DNA from 3 places in the Lactimicrobium sp. genome. Region 2 is predicted to be linked to each of the others. Evidence: a T-box and tRNA genes for the amino acid it is inferred to sense, from the RefSeq annotation. Region 2 holds a T-box; the other regions hold tRNA genes.

Region 1 (3,281 bases), on a different contig from region 2:
ACCCATTTCATGAACGAAAGATCATCTTGCTTGTTCTGCATTTTATATTTGATAAAATATTATTGCGTGAGGTATAAATGATTCACATCTGGCCACTGGCCGCTGCTGATGCAGCAGAAAGGAAAAAAATGAGCACTTTTTACGATTATTCTGTTATCGACCGCAATGGCAATGAAGTTTCGATGAAGAAGTTTGAAGGAAAGGTCGTTCTGGTTGTCAATACTGCTACCGGCTGCGGCTTTACCCCTCAATATAAAGATCTGGAAGAAATCTATGAAGCAGATCATGATAAAGGACTTGAGATCCTGGATATTCCCTGCAACCAGTTTGCCGGCCAGACACCGGGTACGGATGAAGAAGTCCATGAGTTCTGCACACTGAAATACAATACAAAGTTTGACCAGATGAAAAAGAGTGATGTCAATGGCGACAATGCCCTGGACCTCTATAAGTACCTCAAGAGCCAGCAGACATTCCATGGCTTTGGCAAAGGTCCAAAGGCACTGATGATGAGTGCCATGCTGAAGAAGATTGATCCGGATTATCAGCATAACAGTGAGATCAAATGGAACTTCACAAAGTTCCTGGTTGACCGCAATGGCAATGTGGTGCGCCGCTTTGAGCCAACCGAAAAGATGAAGGATGTCAAACAGGCAGTGGAAGAACTGCTGTAAGCAATTCGATGATAGATACATGCCGGAAATGATTCCGGCAGAGGGAATGTGATGGACGAGATGGAAAAAGAAAAACTGAAAGTGATGAATCCAGATGAATTGCTGCGTTTAGACAGGCAGCTGTGTTTTCCCCTGTACGCTGCTGCCAGAAAGGTAGTAAGTGCTTATACACCCTATCTCAAGCCATTGAATCTGACTTATACCCAGTACATCACATTCATGGTATTGTGGGAGAAAGATGGAGTAACGGTTGGCGAGATTGGTGAGCGGCTTCATCTGGACAATGGCACATTGACCCCGCTGTTAAAGAAAATGGAAAAGCAGGGTTACATCATTCGAAAGCGTGATAAAGAGGATGAGCGCAAGGTTACCGTTCATCTGACCAAAGCAGGCAGAGACATGAAACAGAAACTTGTCAATGTGCCATTGCAGATCGGCAAGTGCATTCCGATCAGTATCGATGAAGCGAAAGAGCTTTACCGCATTCTCTACAAGATTCTTGATACAGAAGTATCAGTCGATTAACAATCAAAAGTAATAGAAAACGAAGGCAGGCATATGAATACAGCAGTCAGATATTATTCCAGATCCGGTAACACAAAGTTAGTTGCAGAGGCAATTGCCAATGCCCTGCATGTCAAAGCAGTCTCTGTGGACACCGGTGAAGCTCAGCTGAAGGAAAAAACAGATGTATTGTTTGTTGGCGGAGCACTATATGCTTATGGCCTGGACAAACATCTGAAAAATTATCTGAGAAATCTGGACCCGTCCAAAGTTGGCAAAGCCGTCATCTTCTCAACTTCCTGGATTTCCAGACACAGCATAGACTTGATCCGCAAAGAGCTGAGTGACAAGGGTATTCCAACAGCAGAGGAAACCTTCTATGTCAAAAACAAAGCAAATGCTGAGCAGCTGAAAGAAGCTGCAGACTTTGCCCTGAAGATGGCAAAATAAGAAGTGCACAAATAAAAATGATTTTTCAAAGGCATCCGATTCGCATGAATCGGATGTTTTTTACAAAAAAAGAAGACAATCACAAGGATCATCTTCTTTGTATGCCGCTTGGCAGAATTGAACTGCCCGTTCATCCTTACCATGGATGCGTATTACCACTATACTAAAGCGGCATTGCTCTGCTATTCTACCCAAACCTGCATGTAAAATCAACATACAAACTCCAATCCCCCCAAGAAAGTCAGGGCAAATACAGCAGGTACCACCTTTCTATCTATTTCTTTCTGGCTCTGACAATGATCACTTCCGGTATTTCCTGATTTTTCCAGCATGTTTCCGCAAAGCCATCAATCACAAATCCTGTATCGAAACAGACATTGAAAAGATCCTGCAGAGAGCGATGGAAATACAGCTGCTTCTGCGGCTGGCCAAGGATAGCCTCACCTTCATAGCTGTGTGCTGTCATATATTTGTCAGTTCTGGTCACAAAGCAGGGATGCTGCGTGGAGAAGACAAAAATGCCATGCTCCACCAGAAGATCATGTACTGCTTCAAACAGCGGCCTGATATCCGCAATATCCATGATGGCCATGTTGGATACTGCTTTTGTATAGGGATGTTCCCTTCGCAATGCCATCATGCTCTGCCTGCTGGTGGCATCTGCCACACAGAATTCAATCCTGTCTGGATATGCTGCCTGGCGTTTCTTTGCCAAAGCAATCATCTTCTCACTGTAATCAAATGCAGTTACACGGATCCCCTTTGCAGCAAGATATACAGAATAGTTCCCATTGCCGCAGGCAATATCAAGAATATAGTCACCCTTTTCTGGCTGCAGCAGCTCGGTTACCTTCGGACTCACTGCTCTTCTATGAAATTCATTGGATGCATCGCCCATAGCCGCATCCCAGAATGCCGCATTCTCTTCCCATCTTTTTCTGCTTTCTTCTGTTTCCGCCTTTGACATGAAGCAGCCTCTCTTTCATACGTGCTGTATTCCAGCAGACCTGTTGATATGTGATCAGATGCAGGCAATCAGGCTATCCATTCAGATTGCCATATACATGCACAAAGTGAATGATGAAAAACACCAGGGAAACAATCGTTAATGGTGTATTATGCCGCCACATTCCGATGACTGTGTAATACAGCGGCGGCAGGGCCACCAGAAAGATCATCATGATGGATATACTTTGATGACCAGTAAAATAGAGTGCCCAGCCAGCATAGTTTGCCAGAAGAATTACTATGGCAAGAATGAAGAAAAGTCTGTCTTTGCTGTTTGAAGCAGAGAATACACTTGCATCTTTGTGAACAATAAAGAGCATCAGCACAATACAGGCAGTACCAGATATCTTTTCCAACAGATCCAGTGTGGCAGAAGTCTCTGTCATATTCATGATGGGATTTGTTTCCAGATGAAACAAAGGCATGAGCAGATAGGGAAACTCCTGCAGCACAAAAAATAAGATTCCAGCAATCCAGAAGCCAAAATACTGATTCCCACAGATCTTTGCCCATCGTACCATATGTTCTTCCCCCGCTGTATTTTTACAGCATTTGTCTTCTTTTCAGCTCCTCATAAACCAGATGTAATGGCAGTCCCATCACGGCATAATAATCACCCTCAATACCTTTGATATACCTGCCGCC
Region 2 (3,281 bases):
ACTTCTTCCTTGGAGCCATACCGTCTGACGGTGACACCATGATCTTTGATCTCGCCATCACCGACAACGACTTCTACCGGAATACGGCTTGTCTGTGCTTCACGGATTCTGTAGCCAAGCTTTTCATTGCGGTCATCCAGCTCAGCATGGATGCCATGGCTGCGCAGTGTCTTGACAATCTCAGCAGCGTAGTCGCCATGAGCTTCCGGAGATACCGGGATCACAACGACCTGTCTTGGTGCCAGCCACAGCGGCAGGTTGCCCTTTGTCTCTTCCAGCAGGAAGGCAATGAAACGATCCAGGGAGCCAAGAATGGCACGGTGGATGACAACCGGTCTCTTTCTGGAACCATCCTTGTCAACATACTCGAGCTCAAAGCGCTCCGGCAGCTGGTAGTCCAGCTGAATGGTAGACAGTGTTACTTCATGGCCGATGGCACTGTGAACCTGTACATCAATCTTCGGTCCATAGAAGGCAGCCTCACCAACAGCCTCATAGTACTTGACGCCCATTTCCTTCAGCACTTCTCTTAACTGTGCCTCGCTCTTCTCCCAGAGCTCATCATTGCCGAAGTACTTATCCTTGTTGTTGACATCACGCAGGGACAGGCGGAAGGAATATTCATCAAAGCCGAAGTCCTTATAGACATCCAGAATCAGATGGGTGATGTTCTTGATTTCATCGGCGATCTGGTCCGGACGGCAGAAGATGTGAGAGTCATTCTGGGTGAAGGATCTTGCTCTTTCAATACCGGTCAGAGCACCGGATGCCTCATAGCGGAAGTCATCCGCAATCTCGGCAATTCTTACCGGCAGATCACGATAGGAATGCAGCGTGCTCTTATAGATGATCATGTGCTCCGGGCAGTTCATCGGGCGCAGCACATACTCATCACCATCTCTGGACATGATCGGGAACATATCGTCCTTGTAGTGAGCCAGATGGCCGGAAATCTTATACAGCTTTGTGCTGGCCACAGACGGTGTCTTGACATGGATATATCCCTGGGCAAGCTCCTTGTCCATGATATAGTCAGACAGCGTTCTTCTGACTGTGAAGCCATTTGGCAGCCACATCGGCATACCGGCACCAACCGTCTCGGAGAACATGAACATCTGCAGTTCCTTGCCAAGCTTTCTGTGATCGCGCTGCTTGGCATCTTCCAGCTGGGCCAGATACTCATCCAGCTCTTCCTGGGTCGGGAAGCAGACACCATAGATACGCTGCAGAACCTTGTTGTTCTTGTCACCCTTCCAATAAGCACCGCTGTGCTTGATCAGCTTGAAATAGCGGCACTGCTTGGTGCTCTTGACATGCGGACCACGGCACAGATCCGTGTAATCACCCTGGGTGTACATGGAAATATTTGTGCCCTCCGGCATTCTCATGATCAGATCGATCTTGTACGGATCATCCTTGAACTGTTCCAGAGCCTCTTCTCTTGTGATTTCATGGCGCACAATGAGCTTGTCAGCCTTGCAGCACTTCTTCATTTCCTTTTCTATCTTAGGCAGATCCTCATCACGGATGACATCATTGCCCAGATCCATATCATAGTAGAAGCCCTCTTCCACAACCGGTCCTACCCAGAACTTGGCCTGCGGATACAGATGCTTCACTGCCTGTGCCATCACATGGGCACAGGAATGGTTCAGTGTCTTCAATTCTTCATTTTCCTTGAAATTGATCATATTCTCCTCCTGCATAAAAAAACAGCATCCCAATGAAAGGACGCTGTGATCTGCGCGGTACCACCTAACTTCCCGTGTATTTACACGGACTCTTGACTTGCGTTAACGCCGCCGACGGCCATCCCTTTCAGGGGCTGTTTGCAGGTAGTAATCACATCAGCTCTGCACTGCCTTGCACCCTGCGGCAGCTCTCTTTGCCAGAAGATTGATGCGACCATGTCCTGGTCATCACATTTCGCGAATATTATCGGCCGCTCCGTTTTGTTTGTCAAGCTTAGAACAACGACATCTGATTGGACTCAGAAAGATCTCCAATGGCACCTAACTGTTCCAGCTTCTTTAACATAGCTGCGGAAAGCTGGGTGCGCTTGAGAATATCCTCCTTGGACAGGAAAGGATTCTCCTCTCTTGCCTCAACGATGCTCTTGGCAACGTTGGCACCAAGGCCGTCAACCACCGTAAATGGCGGAATGATTGTGTGCTTGTCTTCCGGCTGTACACTGAAGTGGGTTGCCTGTGACTTGTTGATATCGACATTGGCAATCCGGTATCCGCGGGCATACATCTCCTCGCATACTTCCAGCGTGGAATACAGTGCTTTCTCTTTGTTGGACACCGGTGGATTGGCAAACTTGTCATTGGAGCGGTCCATGATGTCCTTCATTCTGGCCTGAATGGCCTCAAAGCCTTTGGTCATCGTCTCGATCTCATAGGCATCGCAGCGCAGTGAAAGATACTGAATATAGAAAGACCATGGCTCATGGACCTTATACCAGGCAATACGAAGTGCCATCATCACATAGGCAACCGCATGTGCCTTCGGGAACATGTACTTGATCTTCTTACAGGAATCAATGTACCACTGCGGCACATTGTGTGCCTTCATGTTCTCTTCCTGATCCGGGCGCAGGCCTCTTCCCTTACGAACATCCTCCATCGTCTTGAAGGCATCAATCGGCTTGAGATTTTTCTCCAACAGATACGTCATGATATCATCACGGCATCCGATGACCTCTGACAGCGGATGGCCTGCCCGGACCAGATCCTGCGCATTGCCCGCCCAGACATCCGTACCATGAGACAGACCTGAGATAATGACAAGGTCAGAGAACTTCTTGGGCCGTGTTTCTTCCAGGACTTTTCTGGTTGTCCGGGTACCAAATTCCGGTAATCCAAGTGCGCCTGTCTCACGCGTATAGATGCGCGGATCAGCCTTGAGTGCCTTGTCCGAAGAGAACAGTGACAAAGTCTCCGGATCATTCATCGGCAGAGTCAATGGCTTTCTGTCTGCAATCGTCTGCAATAACCTCATTGCGGTTGGATCGACGTGGCCAAGAATATCAAATTTCAGGACGTTATCATGAATATCATGGAAGTCGTAGTGGGTTGTCATCCAAGAAGAATTCGGATCATTGGCCGGGAACTGGACCGGGGTGAAATCCTCGGCCTCATGGTCTTCAGGAATGATGATGATGCCGCCAGGATGCTGGCCGGTAGTCCGCTTGACATTCTGACAATGTGCCGCCAGATATTCCTTCATCGGCCGGCGCATCGTGATATTCATCTTCTCACAATAGCCTGACACATAAC
Region 3 (3,281 bases), on a different contig from region 2:
CTGCACAATGGCAGGATAGAACAGGCCGTATGCCATGAAAGAAAGCAGCTGTGACACATAAACAAGAGTCACATTGCCAGCCAGCAGAACAAGCAGTGCCTTGAGTGAAAAGCCAATCATGGATACCTGCAGGGCATGGGCTGCAGAAAGCCTTCTGCGCAGCCAGTCAAAGCTGACCATAGCAGGGATTTCCATGGCAGCTCCAAGGGCAAACAGATTACCCATATCTGTGACCGTACCGCCCAAAGGCTTGATCACCTGCAGCATGAATGAACCTATGATGTAATTGTAGTAGTACATGACCATGATGCCGATATTCAGCACCAGGAATGCCTTGTTATTTCTGATGAAGTCTTTGAGCGTAATGCGCTCTTCCTCTTTGGGTTCCACATGAGATGAAGATGTCTGTGGCCCAAGATGTTTTTTCAAAAGGAAGATGCTTATCAGCAATAGAATCAACGAGAATATCGTAGCACCGGGAATGGAATTGATGCCTGCTTTTTCTATCACGACGCCCAGAACAGCAGTCATGATGGCATACAGCAGAGATCCGGCGGCTCTGCACAAGCCAAAATTAAGCTGAATGCCATATCCCTGAATCCGAAAAACAAGTGTATTTACAAGCGGCTGCAGAAGCAGATCAAACACAAGAGCCAGCACATAGCAGATAAACAGGGCAGCACTGTGACCATGCAGAATCATCAGAAAGATGCACATCAGGCCGGTCAGAAAGGCAAGCAGTGAAATCAGCTGGGTCAGTGTAACCTTTTTCGTGCGGTCTGCGAAGTCAGCCAGCCCTGGTGATAAAAGAACAGTTAACAGATTTGCACCGGACATTACCAGACCGACTTCCGTGTTGGAAAAACCATTGGCCAGCAGGAATACCGAAAGGAAAGCACCTACACCGGCATACATTGTAGAGTAAAAGCCCTGAATACCAGCATAGTCCAGTGTCAGTCGTGTTTTCAGTTTTTTCTGGTTCATATCCAAATCTTCCCTTCTGCAGCAATGCGGCCATAGCGTACCACACTGCCTGTGGGCATACAACAGAGTAAAGAAAACTTACTCAATGGATTTCGGGATCTTCATAGCACTCACAATAGCGGGCCATGAAAGATGGCTTTTCACCCTTTGCATACAGGTGGGAAACATCACCAAAGCTGCTGATCCGGAAAGACGCAGTTCCTTTTACTCTTTCCTCGGTATAGATGGTTGTCACACTGGATGGTGCTGCGCAGAATCCATGCCAGATGATCATCGGGGATACATTCAGCAGATGGGACAGCAGCACACATTCAAGACCAAAATGACAGAACAGGGCAATGGTATCGTGATTGCTGGCAACGGCATCATACAAATATCCATTGCGCTGATAGCCGTGCTTAGCCAGCAATTCATCAAAGCTGGAAACAACATGGTCATACTTTGCTTTCAGATCCACTGCCTCAAAAGCAGGATTTTCTGTCCAGTGATCCTTGTCAAAGAAGCGCTCATCCTGAGTCCAGACAGCAGGACGCCAGTCCCATGGCCTTGTTGGTTCAGTTTCATCGGTATGAACAACCGGAATATGAAACTCCTTCAGCCAGTCCAGTGTCACTGCCTGACGATTCATTTTCTTCAGTGTACAGGAAGCCGTAGCCTGTGCCCTGCCCATCGGTGAAACATAAAAATAGTCGATCTTTTCCTTTGCCAGCCGCTCCGCAAGATACTCCGCCTCACGCCATCCCTTCTCTGTCAGGCTGTCATGTGCATAGTCTGGCTCACAATGCCGCACCACCAGTATTCTCATTCCAATTCCTCCCAATCTCATTGAAAACAAAATACATCTCGATTATAATATCAAAGCTGTCATTTGCCGACTTAGCTCAGTTGGTAGAGCAACTCATTCGTAATGAGTAGGTCGTTGGTTCGATTCCGATAGTCGGCACCTCAGAAAAGCCCTTGAATAAAGGGTTTTTCTTTTGTTCGATATAATGTACATTCACAAAATCAGCTTCCAGGTACATCAAATGTTTTTTATTTTTGCAGAAATAATCCAGCAAATCCTCTGCAAGGCATATTTATATTACGATTTACAGTATCATCACAATATCAATAAGCGGCTTATCCGCGGTTCATTTTCATCATCTGTCTGCTGTCATTTCTTTGCTTTTTCAGCATGCGGACAACGTTGCCCCTTTTTCATGTTTCTCATATACTAAGGACATGGATCACGATAAAGAGTGCCCTTATCGGGCAAAAAATGAATACTGTACACATGCCATTCGTCTGTTTCAGAAGCTGCCGGAAGAAGATCAGGCTTCGCTGGTGGCACATGCGATGCACATCAAACGGCCGCGCGGTTCCATTCTGGCCGAAGAGAACAGCGAAATCGATGCGGTTGTCATCATCCGCAGAGGCAAGGTGAAAACCAGAAGAATTGATACCAATGGTGAGGAACATATTCTGGATGTCCTGCATGACGGCCAGGCAATCTGGCATGGCATGTTTCTGGAGGATCATGTCTACCACTATGATGTTGTGGCTCTGACGGATGTTTCTCTATGTCTGATCAAACGTTCTGATTTTATTGCCGTGCTTTCTGAGCACCCCTCTACGGCTTTATATCTGATTGAAATGCTTTCTACGGAACTGCAGGATGCCAATGAGAAAGCTTACCTGCTGTCTCTGCATGCAGTGGATGACCGGGTCGGTCAGTTTCTGCTGTTTCGTGATGCCCGCTGCATTGGCAAGGAGATTGAGCTTAAGCTGGATGACATTGCAGCATCCATCAGTTTACGGCCTGAGACCGTCTCCCGGGTAATCACAAAGTTTGAAAAAGAAGGTGCCGTAAGAAGACTGGGCCATGGCAAGCTGCTTGTCATAGACCGCAGGAAGCTTTCTGCGCTATCTCATGCCTGAAGATCCTGATAATAGCTTTTCGCGGTGACAATACCATCCTGCATCATGATCTTTCCTCTGGCAATCACGCCATCCAGGGAGAGATCATTTTTTAACAGCACCAGGTCGGCATCACTGTCTTTGCCAATGTGCCCTTTGTGAGGATACAGATCCAATGCAGTTGACACCGTCTTTGTAATTGGCATCAGAGCTTCAGAAAGAGACAAGTGCTCATCATTGACAAGATGGCGGACTGTATCAAACAAAGTTGCCATCTTTCCAATTCCCATTCCAATCAGCTTCTTGTCATCACTCCACACCGGGAAACTGCCATTGGAATCCGAAGACAATGTAATTCTGTCCCAGGATACCTTTTCCTTCGCAGCTGCCATCAGATGCGC

The links. A T-box is a leader RNA that pairs with one kind of tRNA and senses whether it is charged. The one in region 2 lies ahead of thrS (threonine--tRNA ligase), so its partner is inferred to be a tRNA-Thr.
Region 1: it encodes a tRNA-Thr, which carries the amino acid that the T-box ahead of thrS (threonine--tRNA ligase) is inferred to sense. The anticodon was not compared.
Region 3: it encodes a tRNA-Thr, which carries the amino acid that the T-box ahead of thrS (threonine--tRNA ligase) is inferred to sense. The anticodon was not compared.

What each region holds. Positions count from the first base shown of each region.
Region 1 is NZ_JAZHUW010000040.1:8,219-11,499, reverse strand. It holds gene SOI44_RS09030 (glutathione peroxidase) at 129-674, shown strand; gene SOI44_RS09025 (MarR family winged helix-turn-helix transcriptional regulator) at 726-1,199, shown strand; gene SOI44_RS09020 (flavodoxin family protein) at 1,233-1,628, shown strand; tRNA gene SOI44_RS09015 (tRNA-Thr) at 1,731-1,801, opposite strand; gene SOI44_RS09010 (class I SAM-dependent DNA methyltransferase) at 1,903-2,595, opposite strand; gene SOI44_RS09005 (hypothetical protein) at 2,669-3,157, opposite strand; gene SOI44_RS09000 (Maf family protein) at 3,180-3,281, opposite strand, start outside.
Region 2 is NZ_JAZHUW010000038.1:8,305-11,585, forward strand. It holds gene thrS (threonine--tRNA ligase) at 1-1,691, opposite strand, end outside; T-box leader at 1,725-1,929, opposite strand; gene SOI44_RS08825 (PolC-type DNA polymerase III) at 1,966-3,281, opposite strand, start outside.
Region 3 is NZ_JAZHUW010000015.1:12,992-16,272, reverse strand. It holds gene SOI44_RS05310 (MFS transporter) at 1-984, opposite strand, end outside; gene SOI44_RS05305 (histidine phosphatase family protein) at 1,067-1,789, opposite strand; tRNA gene SOI44_RS05300 (tRNA-Thr) at 1,855-1,927, shown strand; gene SOI44_RS05295 (Crp/Fnr family transcriptional regulator) at 2,206-2,901, shown strand; gene iadA (beta-aspartyl-peptidase) at 2,892-3,281, opposite strand, start outside.